DNA from 3 places in the Aeromonas sp. FDAARGOS 1409 genome. Region 3 is predicted to be linked to each of the others. Evidence: riboswitches for the same ligand, from Rfam matches in the RefSeq annotation. Region 3 holds a riboswitch; each other region holds the start of a gene.
What was found. Region 3 has a riboswitch for cyclic di-GMP ahead of I6L39_RS02080 (glycosyl hydrolase family 18 protein). Riboswitches for the same ligand answer to the same signal wherever they lie in the genome.
Positions count from the first base shown of each region.

Region 1: another riboswitch for cyclic di-GMP. It lies ahead of gbpA (N-acetylglucosamine-binding protein GbpA); the one in region 3 lies ahead of I6L39_RS02080 (glycosyl hydrolase family 18 protein).
Region 2: another riboswitch for cyclic di-GMP. It lies ahead of lafK (lateral flagellar response regulator transcription factor LafK); the one in region 3 lies ahead of I6L39_RS02080 (glycosyl hydrolase family 18 protein).

Region 1 covers NZ_CP077395.1:2,022,779-2,026,987, reverse strand. The annotation lists gene I6L39_RS09710 (methyl-accepting chemotaxis protein) at 1-1,649, shown strand, start outside; cyclic di-GMP riboswitch class I at 1,882-1,967, shown strand; gene gbpA (N-acetylglucosamine-binding protein GbpA) at 2,034-3,458, shown strand; gene I6L39_RS09700 (cytochrome b) at 3,557-4,084, shown strand; gene cbl (HTH-type transcriptional regulator Cbl) at 4,165-4,209, opposite strand, start outside.
Region 2 covers NZ_CP077395.1:895,292-899,500, forward strand. The annotation lists gene lfiE (lateral flagellar hook-basal body complex protein LfiE) at 1-230, opposite strand, end outside; gene lafK (lateral flagellar response regulator transcription factor LafK) at 242-1,504, opposite strand; cyclic di-GMP riboswitch class I at 1,757-1,844, opposite strand; gene lfhA (lateral flagellar biosynthesis protein LfhA) at 2,039-4,114, opposite strand; gene flhB (flagellar biosynthesis protein FlhB) at 4,118-4,209, opposite strand, start outside.
Region 3 covers NZ_CP077395.1:446,109-450,317, forward strand. The annotation lists gene I6L39_RS02080 (glycosyl hydrolase family 18 protein) at 1-1,925, opposite strand, end outside; cyclic di-GMP riboswitch class I at 2,037-2,123, opposite strand; gene I6L39_RS02085 (PAS domain-containing hybrid sensor histidine kinase/response regulator) at 2,327-4,209, opposite strand, start outside.

The DNA of each region.
Region 1 (4,209 bases), 1.6 Mb from region 3:
AGCTGATGCTGCTGCTCTCACTGGCACTGATCGGCTTCCTCGCACTGCTGTTCATCTCGGCCAGTGCCCTGCATCGCAATCTGATGAGCGAGCGGGAAGCCAGGCTGCAGGCGGTGCTGGATCTGGCCATGAGCCGGATCCAGACCCTGGCCGCCACCCTCCCCCCGGAGCAGGCGCAGGCGCAGGCCAAGGCCATGCTCGACAGCATGCGCTTTGACGGGGACAACTACCTGTTCGTGCTGGACGAGAACCGCCACGTGGTGGTGCATCCCGCCAAGCCGGAGCTGGTCGGCCAGCAGATGGGCGGGACGCCCGCCGAATCCCATTGGCAGCGCATGGTGGATCTGGGCAAGGGTGGCCGCAGCGGGCGCCTGGAGTACCAGTGGCTCTCCCCCTCCGGCGAGGCGGCCCAGAAGATGTCGCTGGTGGCCGGTTACCAGCCCTGGGGCTGGATCCTGGGCTCCGGCGTGCTGCTGCAGGACATCCAGGCCACCATCTGGTCCCAGTACCGGCTGATGGGCGGGGCCACCTTGCTGGTGATCCTGCTGATGGGGCTGCTGGGCCTGGCCATCAGCCGCTCCATCGTCACCCCGCTCACCGAGATCAACCGGGCCATGGCCCGGGTGGCCGCCGGGGATCTGGTTGTGAGCATCCCGGTGCACGGCAAGGATGAACTGGGGGCCGTCGCCAGCGCGACCAACCAGGGGCTGGATGCCATTCGTCACGCCCTGCTGGAGGCGAGCCAGGGCGCCCGCAACGTGGCGGATGCCGCCCTGCGCATCGCCGCCTCCGCCGAGCAGACCAACCAGGCGGTCAACAGCCAGCGGGATCAGCTGGCCCAGCTCGCCACCGCCATGAACGAGATGAGCACCACCATCTCCGACGTGGCAGGCCACGCCGAGAACACGGCACGGGACACCCAGGACGCCACCAGCGAGGCCGGGCTCGGCAACCAGGATGTCCATGCCAGCGTGCACGGCATCCAGGCGCTGGCCACCGAGGTGGAGCAGGCCACCCTGCAGGTCAACCAGCTCAAGGAGGGGGTGATGCAGATAGGCGAGGTGACGGCGGTCATCAGCGCCATCTCGGAGCAGACCAACCTGCTGGCCCTCAACGCCGCCATCGAGGCGGCCCGGGCCGGCGAACAGGGACGCGGCTTCGCCGTGGTGGCCGACGAGGTACGCCAGCTGGCGAGTCGGACCCGTCACTCCACCGAGGAGATCCAGAGCACCATCACCCAGTTGCAGCAAAGGGCGGTCACCGCCGCCAGCGCCATGGACGCCAGCCGGAAACTGGCGGAGAGCAGTGTCAACCAGTCCGAGAAGGCGGGTCAGGATCTCTCCCTCATCGTCAACCACATCCAGCACGTCAGCGACATGGCGACCCAGATCGCCACGGCGGCGGAGCAGCAGAGCATGGTGGCGGAGGACATGAACCGCAACGTCAGCGGCATCAACGACTCGGCGCTCGAGATGTCCCAGGCCGCCTCCCAGCTGGCCCGGGAAAGCGAACTGCTGGCCGGACTCTCCCGCAGTCTGGACGAGCGCCTGGCCCTGTTCAGACTGGGCAGCACAGCCCCGGATCTGGCGCCACGACCGATTCAGGGCTCCTCGTCCACACACAGGGTCACCCCTCAGCCACGCCACTGACGTGGCACCTCGTCGTCCCCTGTCAGCCTGGCTGACAGGGGACAGACCCTCATCAACCCCCTGAGAGCCCGCTACGGGCTGTCTCCCCCAAGCCCCGAAGAACAGCCCCCGGGAAGACGGCATCCCGGATTGCGGTGCTCCGATGAGACAGACCTGTCAATTTTTACACTTAATTTTTTAACAAAATATAGTCATGATGAGGGGTCGCCATTGGCGGCACATGACCCTTTTTGTAGTCATTTGGCAAACTGGTTGAAAGGCCAGGACGCAAAGCCTCCGGTCTAAAGACATGACGTCCAGGATAGCGGGGTTGCCACACTCAGGTGTGTCACGGGGTATTCCCCCTGCCAACTTGACTGCCCACATCACCGAACAGAGGAATGTATGGCAGCAACTATCAAACTCAATCACCTCGCGGCGGCGCTGGCGCTGCTGGCCAGTGGCGGCGTGCTCGCCCACGGCTACATCAGCCAGCCGGAGTCGCGCAACTATCTGTGCAAGACGGGTGGCAACAGCCAGTGCGGCGCCATCCAGTGGGAGCCACAGAGCCTGGAGGCGCCGTCAGGCTTCCCCAATGGCGGCCCCGCCGACGGCCAGATCGCCTCGGCCGGCCACTCGCAATTTGGTGAGCTCAACGCCCAGACCAGCGACCGCTGGACCAAGCGCCAGGTGCAGGCCGGTCCCTTCACCATCGGCTGGACCTTCACCGCCAACCACGTCACCCGCAACTGGCGCTACTACCTCACCAAGCAGGAGTGGAACCCGAATCAGCCGCTGACCCGGGACTCCTTCGATCTCAATCCATTCTGCGTCATCGACGGGGGCATGGTGCAGCCGCCCAAGCAGGTCACCCATCAATGCACCCTGCCGGCGCGCACCGGCTACCAGGTCATCCTCGGTGTCTGGGAGGTGGGCGATACCGCCAACAGCTTCTACAACCTCATCGACGCCCAGTTCGATGGCGGTACCCAGCCGCCGCTGACCTGGAGCCAGGGCGGGACCATCTACCCCTCCACCGATCTGGCGGTCGGCGACAAGGCCAGGACCCGGGTATTCGACGCCAACGGCGAGCGCACCGATCTGCAGACAGTGCTGACCATAGGCTCCGCCGAGCAGGGTCAGAAGAACAACTGGGCCCACGATCTGGCCGCCAGGATCAACGCCGAGCAGAGCCAGATCCGCGCCGGTCAGCAGGGCAGCGATGGCCAGTTCAACCCGGTCTACGGCCAGAACCCCGTCTATCTGAAGGCGGGCAGCAACCTGCAGCGGGTCGAGGTCCAGCTCGAGCAGCAGCAACCCCCGGTGAGCGACAGCATCAGCGTGAGCGGCCTGGAGAGCGAATACCTGCTCGACAACGGCAAGGTCACCCTGAATTTCACCGTCACGGCCGAGGGGGATCTCGCGGTCACCAACACCCTGTATGACCACGGCGGCGCCGCCAAGGGCCAGACCAGCGCCGACATCAAGGACAGCAGCCAGAGCTTCACCATGGAGGTCGGCGGCCTGAGCACGGGTCATCACCAGCTGGTGATCGAGGGCAAGCCGAAGGCGGGCGGCGCTCCCCTGCAGCAGACCCTGGATCTGATGTTCAAGGATCCGGCCAGCGGTGGCGACTACCAGTACCGCTTCCCGGAAGGCTTGTCCTCCTATCAGGCCGGCACCAAGGTGCTGCAGCCCAAGGACGGCAGGATCTATCAGTGCAAGCCCTACCCCTACAGCGGCTGGTGCACCATCTGGACCAGTACCGCGACCCAGTATGAGCCCGGCGTGGGCACCAACTGGCAGGATGCCTGGACCCTGGTGAACTGATCCCCCGCAAGCAGAAGAGGCCCGAGCGGCCTCTTTTTTGTGCCTGTCATCCTGGCTGCCGCGGCCTCGTGCCGCCGTGGCCCTCTCGGAAACATCCCATGACGAAAGACTACTATGACCCCCTGAGCCGCCTGCTGCACTGGCTGATGGCCGCCGTCATCCTCTACGCCACCCTGGCCGGCTACCTGATGCACCTGGTGATCGACAGCCACCCAAGGCTGTTTCAATTTCTGTCTGAGCTGAACATGTCGATGGCGACCCTGATCACCCCGCTCTTCCTGCTGCGCTGGGGCTGGCGGCACTGGCGGCCCCCCCTGCCCGAGGAGCGGACCCGGCACCACCCCGCCGCCCGGCTGGCTCACGCCCTGCTCTACAGCCTGATGTGTGTGGTGCTGCTGAGCGGCTTCCTGATGCTGGAGCAGGGCTACTCCCTGTTCTGGCTCTACCCGGTCGCCAACCCCATCGATGACCCCGACGTCAACGCCTTCTTCTTCGGCGTCCATCGCGTCGGCTGCCTGTCGCTGGCGGCGCTGGTCCTGCTGCACGTGGCGGCCGCCCTCTACCACCACAGGATCAAGGGGGATCGCACCCTGTATCGCATGCTGGGCCCCCAGAGCGGCCGCTAGCCTGTCTCTGGAACCGGGAAGAGGCGGATAAGCAAACAGGGAGCCAATGGCTCCCTGTTTTTTCGGACGCGGCAAAGCGCTCAGATCTGGTAGTCGACCAGCGGCTCGTTGCTCATGGCCCTGGC
Region 2 (4,209 bases), 450 kb from region 3:
ACCATGGCCCCCACCAGATCGTCGCTCTGACCGGCGTCGACGGCGGTCATCAGCCTGGAGGCGATATTCTGCTGCTCGTTAACGCGGCCGACGACGTCGCGCATGGCGTCGCTGAACGAGACGGCAGACGCCTCGTTCGGCTCGATGGAAGGGGTTTGGCTGGCGACTCGCTGCATTTCCTGCATCTGCTGCAGGAGCGTCACCTGTGATGACATCATCTCAATCTTCACTCGGTTATCCCTTAGTTTTGTATCTGCTGCTCGACATCGATGCCCTGCTCGCGCATGGCAGCCAGCTTGTATCTAAGTGCCCGGGTCGTCATCCCGAGGGCCTCGGCCGTGCGTGTCCGGTGACCACGGAAACGGCGCAACGTCTCAAGGACGAATTGAAATTCGGCATACCGCTTGGTCTCGTTGAGCCCCTCCGGGGCCGCGAGCGTCTGCGGCTGCGGGGGATCGGCTTCGGCGGCGTAATGGGGCAGCATCAGATCGACGGCCTGAATATGCAATCCGCGAGCCATAATTAGCGCGCGCTGGATGACGTTATCCAGCTCCCGCACATTGCCCGGCCAGTCGTAGGAGAGCAGCTGCCTGCGCGCACTCTCGCCGAGGCGGTATCCCTGCTGGGGGGCGTGACGCTCGATGAAGTACTCCGCCAGGGGCAGGATGTCGTCCTGCCGCTCCCGCAGGGCGGGCCAGCTCATGGGCAGCACGTCGAGCCGGTAGAAGAGATCCTCGCGAAACGCCCCCCGCAGCACCAGCTCCCTCAGATCCCGGTTGCTGGCGGCGATGATCCGCACATCCAGCGGGATCACCTGGTGGCTGCCCAGCCGCTCGACCTCTTTCTCCTGCAGCACCCGCAGCAGCTTGGCCTGCAGCGCCAGCGGCAGCTCGGAGATCTCGTCGAGCAGCAGGGTGCCGCCCTGGGCCAATTCGAACTTGCCCTGCTGGCTGGCCGTCGCCCCGGTGAAGGCCCCCTTGCTGTGGCCAAAGAGAATGGATTCGAGCATGGCCTCGGGGATGGCCGCACAATTGATGGCCACGAAGGGTTTGGCCGCCCGGCTGGACATCTCGTGGATGTAGCGGGCCAGCCGCTCCTTGCCCGTCCCCGACTCGCCGCCGATGAGGATGGTGGCCGAGGTCTTGGCCGCCCGCCTGGCGAGCTGCAGCACCTGCAGGCTCTGGGGGGAGGTGGCGATCAGGTTGGGGATGGCCTGGCGCAGGCGCAGGGCCCCCCTGACCACATCGAGGATCTGTCGCTGGCTGAAGGGCTTGATGATGTAGTCGATGGCGCCGGCCCGCATGGCCTCGGCCGCCAGATAGGCCTGGTGCTCGTTGACCAGGATGACGCAGTCGGTTCCCGCCAGCGTCTGCACCATGGCAGGCCCGGCCTCGGTCATGACCGCCATGTCGAGCAGGATGAGATCGACGCAATGGTTCGAAATAAATTGTTTGGCCTGCATCACAGAATCCAGACAGGAAATTCGATAGCCGGCATTCAACAATATTTGCCCAATATGGTTTCCATTTGATGACCGTGGGGACACAAATAATAAATTCGCATGGGTTTCAATATCGACCGATATTGAATTTTCCTTGATAGAAATATCAGAAACCATATTATCTCGAACCTGTGATTGCACATGAATCAATCAACAGAACTGACACCTGAAAATTAAGACATACAAAGACAGAGCGGCGCTTCTTAATTGAGCACCTGCCCTATATCTGCATAAAAACAAGGCGAGAATCATGGCCTTGGCAACCCCGCTATCATTAGCATCAATGCTGTTAGACCGGAGGCTTTGCGTCCTGACTTTTCAGTACAGTTTGCCTTTATCATGCGACGACCCGTATTTGGATGGCATGGCTTTGTGATCCTTCAAGCCATGAGACACATCTGACACTTTTTATATTTTATGTTCACTGTCAGTCTGTGTCGCGTCAAAAGCCGTCACATCATAACGGCTTTATATGACAATTCAAGCAGGTATACGGAATAGTATCTTCCTACCGGCAAGAAATAAGGCAATTCAACTTCAGCCCAGGGTCCCAATCACCTCGACCCGCAATTCTTCCGGAATCTCGTTATAAGAGAGCACTTTGAGCCCTTTCGAGAAGGAGCGGGCATAACGGGCGATCAGAGGCCTGAGCTGGGGCATGACCACCAGCACCGGGGCATGGCCCTGCTGCTGCAACTGCTCCTTCACCAGCGGCATGTTCTGCTGCAACTGCGCCAGCAGCTGGGGATCCACCGGGAAGCTGTCCAACTGGATCTTGCCCTGCTGCTGTGACTGGCTCATGGCCGTCAGCAGGGTCTGCTCCAACCGGTCATCCAGGGTGAAGGCCTCCAGCACGTCGCGGGACCCTATCGCCTGTCTGACGATCTGGCGCTTCAGTGCGCAGCGCACATCGGACGCCAGCAGGACGGGATCCTTGGTCAGCTCGCTCGCATCCAGCAAGGTGGTGGCTATGGTGCGGATGTCGGTGAGGCTGATCTGCTCCTTGAGCAGCTGGCGGAAGACCCGCAGTTGCTGCATCTGGGTCAGGGCCAGGTTGAGCTCCTCCGCCAGCCGGGGAGACTGGGTGGCGAGATGCTGGCCCAGCTTGCCCACCTCGTCATGGCCGAACAACCCGTCGAGCTGCTCCCTGAGCAGCTTGCTGGCATGGGTGGCGATGACGGTGGCGGAATCCACCACCGAGTAGCCCAGGTTGAGGGCCTTGGCCTTGTTGTCGGGGGAGATCCAGACCGCGTTCATGCCGTAGGCGGGATCCTGGGTCAGCTCGCCGTCCAGGGCACCATAGGTCTCCCCGCTGCTGATGGCCATCAGCCGCTGGCAATCCACATTGCCCGAGGCCAGGGCGATGCCGGAGAGCTTGATGCGGTACTGATCCGGCTGCAGTTGCAGGTTGTCGCGCACCCGGATCTCGGGCAGCAGGAAGCCATACTGTTCGGAGAGCGTCTTGCGTATGCCGCGCACCCGGGCGAGCAACTCGGCCCCCTTGTCCGCCTCCGCCAGCGGCACCAGCCGGTAACCCAGCTCGATGGCGACGCTGTCCACCGGGGGCAGATCCTGCCAGTCCAGCCCCTGGGGCTCCGGCTGCACCATCTGCCGCGTCAGCGCCTCGGCCGCATCCAGCGCCGGATCCGCCACCCGGCGCTTGCTGACGCTCCAGCCGGTCCAGGCCAGCACGGCGGCAAAGCTGAGGAAGGCCAGCATGGGCATGCCGGGCACCAGGCCCAGGATCAGCATGATGGTCGCCGCCGTATAGATGACCCTGGGCGAGGCCAGGATCTGCTGGCCGACCTGATCCGACATCTCCCCCTCGTCACTCACGCGGGTGACTATGATGGCCGCCGCGGTGGACATCAGCAGGGAGGGGATCTGGGCGACCAGGCCGTCACCTATGGTGAGCAGGGCATAGATACGGAACGCATCGGAGACCGGCAGGGAGTGCTGGAAGATGCCGATGGCCAGCCCCCCCACCAGGTTGATGATGAGCACCAGCAGGCCGGCGATGGCATCACCACGGACGAACTTGGAGGCCCCGTCCATGGCGCCGTAGAAGTCCGCTTCCCGGGCGATCTCTTCCCGCCTTGCCCGGGCCTGGTGCTGATCCAGGGTGCCCGCGTTGAGGTCGGCGTCGATGGCCATCTGCTTGCCCGGCATGGCGTCCAGGGTGAAGCGGGCGGAGACTTCGGAGATCCGCTCTCCCCCCTTGGTGATCACCACGAAGTTGATGATCATCAGGATCACGAAGACCACCAGACCCACCACGTAGTTGCCGCCGATCACCACCTCGCCGAAGGCCTGGATGACCTTGCCGGCAGCCTCATGCCCCTCGTGACCGTGCAGCAGCACCACCCGGGTGGAGGCGACGTTGAGGGACAACCGCATCAGGGTGGCGACCAGCAGCACGGTCGGGAACACGGAGAAGTCGAGCGGTCGGCGCGCCGAGACCGAGACCAGCAGCACCAGCACCGCCAGCACTATGTTGAAGGTGAACAGGGCATCCAGCAGCCAGCCGGGCAGAGGCAGTATCATCATCGCCAGGATGGCCAGCAGCATCATGGGGATAGCTGTATAGGATTGGGTCAATACACGCCAGTTCACAACTTACCTCTCAGGTTGACGTAACTCGGGCGGCACGTGCAAGGGAGCAAGGGGGTTGGGTTTCCTGCCCTTGCCAGCCTCATAGGCCCGTAGCT
Region 3 (4,209 bases):
ACGGTCAGCTCGAACACCAGGTTGATGTCGGCGCTGACGGCGTCCAGCACCACGCGGGCCCTGGCCTGGGTGGCATCGAGCAGGGTCGCCTGGGGCCCGGAGACCTGCTTCCAGCCGTAGGTCAGCACGCCGTTTTCCGGATCGTGGGAGGCGCTGCCGTTGAGGGTCACCTCGGCCGGGCCCGTGGCGTTCAGATCGCTGCCGGCATTGGCCACCGGCGGCTTGTTGACCGGCGGCAGGCTACCCTCGCCGTGGCCCATCCCCTCGTGCATGGCGTTGAGGATGTCGCCGTTGTCCGCGTCTATCTCCCAGGCGAACAGACCGCCGAGCTGGTTCGCCAGCACGTACTGCCCCTTGGCCTTGACCGAGCGATCGTTGTCGAAGCTGATGAGATCCCCAGTGCCGGCCTTGAAGACATAGGGGGCCTCGGCCGCCTCGTCATAACCCTGCACCCAGCCTGCGCCCATGCGGTTGTTGACGATGTCGCGGTAATCCACCACGCCATTTTCCCAGGTACCGGTCACAGGTCCGGTGGCGGTGCCGGTGAAGGGGTTGCCGGCCTGGTAGCCGCTCACCCCGGTCCAGCCGCGGCCGTACATGGCGGCGCCGACCACTATCTTGCCCGGCGCCACCCCCTGACCCAGCAGCGCCTTGACGCCCTTGTCTGTGGTGTACTTGGTGGCCGGATCCCAGCTGGAGGCAAAGAGGTTGGTCTGGTGGGCCAGATTCTTCAGGTCGAAGGCGCCGCTGAAGTCGTAGCTCATCAGGAAGATGTGGTCCATGTACTGCTGGGCCGCCTGATAATCCACCTTGGCAATCTTGTCGCCGCCGGCGCTGATGGCCGAGGTGAGCTCATACTGGCGACCGGTCTCGGCTTCCAGCTCGTCGAGCATGGCGCGCAGCTCCTGCATCAGCACCACATAGGTGGCGCCATCGTTCGGGCCGCCCAGGTTGGGGTTGGCCCCCTGGCCGCCCGGGAACTCCCAGTCGATGTCCACGCCGTCGAAGAACTTCCAGGTCTGCAGGAACTCCTTGACCGAGGCGACGAAGGTGTCGCGCTTGGTCTTGTCACCCAGGAAGTAGAAGGGATCGGAGAGGGTCCATCCCCCGACGGAGGGCAGAATTTTGAGGTCCGGACGGGCCTGCTTGAGCGCCATCAGATTGCCGAAGTTGCCCTTGTAGGGCTCATCCCAGGCGCTGAGGTTGCCCTGGGACATCTGGATCGCCGCCCAGGGATCGTGGATGGAGACCTTGAAGTCTTCGCGACCGGCGCAGGAGCGCTGCAGGGCCTCGAAGCTGCCGGAGATCTCTTTCAGGCTGTCGTTGATGCCGTTGCCGCCGCAGATGGGGGTGAAGCCGTAGAGGATGTGGGTCAGGTTCTGGGCCGGGATCTTGTCCACGGTGAACTTGCGACCATAGACACCCCACTCCACGTAGTAGGCCCCCACCACCTTGCCGGACTTGTTGGCGTAGGGCTTGTTGTTCTCCTGGAGGGGCGCATTGAGCGGGGCCAGGTGACTGCCGTCCGTGTCGGCCACCACCAGCTCCTTCTTGTCGGAGAGGGTGCAGCCATCGGCGTTGCACAGGGCCACCTGCATCTGGTAGCGCCCCCCCTTGGTGACCTTGAAGTTGGCGGTGCCTGCGGCGGACGCCGGGCCCGACCACACCTCATTGCCGTCGAGCAGCACCTTGGCGGTCTGGCCCACGTCGCCGGACCAGAGGTTCCAGGTCACGCTGACCGGGGCACCGTCCTTGTGAACGGTCACCAGCTGGTTGTAGGCCGAGGCGGACTGATTGACTTCGACGATGGCAAACTTGGTGGGGCCCGAGCCTATGGTGGGTTTGCCCGGGGCGGCGGCGAAGGCGGGAGCGGCACAGAGGCCCCCGACCAGGAGCGCCAGCAGGGAATGTTTTGGACTGAACATCATTGAATTTCCTTATTTCGTTATTGGAATGAACAACGAAAAAGGCAACGCAACCTGACAGGTAACGCAGACAACATCGCCACCATGGCTTGGCCCATGGACGATACAACCTGTGGTGGCCCCGCTATCCTAGGTTCGCTGACCCTTAGACCGGAAGCTTTGCGTCCCGGGCTTTCGCCCGGTTTGCCTTTTTTGCACAACTTGGTTTGCGATGAAAATAATCGCCAAATGACTATAAAGGAGAGACGCCTTCGCGCCACCTGACAGAAGTGACATCAACAGGGACTCATTTGTCCGACATGGTGGGGAAAAGGCCGGCAACATGGCGATAAAAACCCCATTCATGGCGCCGAAACGGCCTTTAAAAAATCACCACCCAATGCGCGATAATGTGAATGCCGTCACTGTACCGGCAGCAAGAGGCTGTTCATCAGGGCCCGCAGCTTGAGGGGTTTGACCGGTTTGCTCACATAACCGAAGCCGTGTTCGCGGATCTGCGCCTGCAGCTCGCTCTTGCGATCCGCGCTGATGATGATGCCGCCTATCTCGTTGCCATATGCCAGCCGGATCATATGCAGCGCCTGCAACCCCGTCTTGCCGTCGTCCAGGTGATAGTCAGACAGCACCAGGGCGGGCAGGAAGCCGTCGCCGATGATCTCCTCTGCCTGGGCCAGGCTCTGGGCACAGCGCACCTCGCAGCCCCAGCGCCCCAGCAGGGACGCCATGGCGATGAGGATGTCCTCCTCGTTGTCGATGCAGAGGATCCTCACCCCCTCCAGCTGGCTGTCCCGCTGGGCGGGGGTCGTCACCTGGCTCGGCGTCACCGGCCGGGTCGCGAGGTTCAGGGTGATGGCAAAGACGGATCCCGCTCCGGGCCAGCTGCGCAGGGAGAGCTGGTGACCCAGGACCTGGGAGATGCCGCGGGCGATGGCGAGTCCGAGGCCGAGCCCCTGCTCCCTGGCGGTGCGGGAGTGGTCGAGGCGGGAGAACTCGTCGAAGATCGCCTCCTGCTTGCCCTCCGGGATGCCGGGGCCGTTGTCCCACACCTCGATGCGCACCTTGTCCCCCATGCGGCGACAGCCGAGCAGCACCCGGCCCCCCGGGTTGTAGCGAAACGCGTTGGTGAGGAAGTTCTGCAGCACCCGGCGCAGCAGGCGCACGTCGCTGTAGACGGCGAGGCTGCTCTCCACCACGGAGAACTGAATCCCCCCGGCCTGGGCAAGCACCCCGAACTCCGCCTTGAGGTTGCCCAGCACGTCGCTCAGGGCGAAGTCGAGCTTCTTGGCCTTGAACTTGCCCGCCTCGAGGCGCGAGATGTCCAGCAGATCCGTGATGAGATCCTCGGTCGCCCCCAGGGCGTCGTCGATGTGACGGGCGATGCGGGCCGGTTCGTCCTCCGGGGGCAGCATCTCCAGCAGGGAGGAGGTGAAGAGCTTGGCCGCGTTGAGAGGCTGGGTCAGGTCGTGGCTCACCGCCGCGAGGAAACGGCTCTTCGACTGGTTGGCCCGCTCCACCTGCTGGTTTACCAGCAGCAGTTGGCGGTTGAGCTCGGAGAGCTCGTGGGTACGCTCGGCCACCCGCGCCTCCAGGTGCTCGTTGGCCTCGCGCAGTACCCGCTCCGCCGCCCGGAACGGGGTGATGTCGGTGAAGGTCATGACGAAGCCCCCCGCCGGCATGGGGTTGCCCTGCATCTCGATCACCCGGCCGTCCGGGCGCTCCCGGGCCGAGATGTGGGGGCTGCCGCGCTTCATGAAGGCGACCCGACGCGCCACCTGGGCCTCCACGTCCCCCGCGCCGCACAGCCCCTGCCCGGCGTTGTAGCGGATGATCTCCTCGATGGGGCGCCCCACCTGGATGAGGCCGGGGGGATAGGAGAACAGCTCTATGTAGCGCCGGTTCCAGGCCACCAGCCTGAGCTCCCTGTCCACCACCGAGATCCCCTGCCCCATGTGCTCGATGGCCCCCTGCAGCAGGCCGCGGTTGAAGCGGAACACGTCCGAGGCCTCGTCCACTATGGTGGCGATCTCCTCGAGCTGCATGTTGCGCCCTTGCAGGGCCGAGGCCAGCACCAGACGGGCGGACGAGGTGCCGAACACCCCGGCCAACAGCCGCTCGGTGTGGGCGATGAGATCCGCGGAGGCCTGCATCTGGGGCGCCAGGGTGCCGCCGTGCTCGCCGGCGAAGCGGCCGAAGGCGCGCTTGACCCGGCTCGACCCGACGAAGCGGGCCGCCAGCATCTCCAGCTCCTTGACCGAGACCCGCGCCTGGTAGAGCGCCGTGGTGT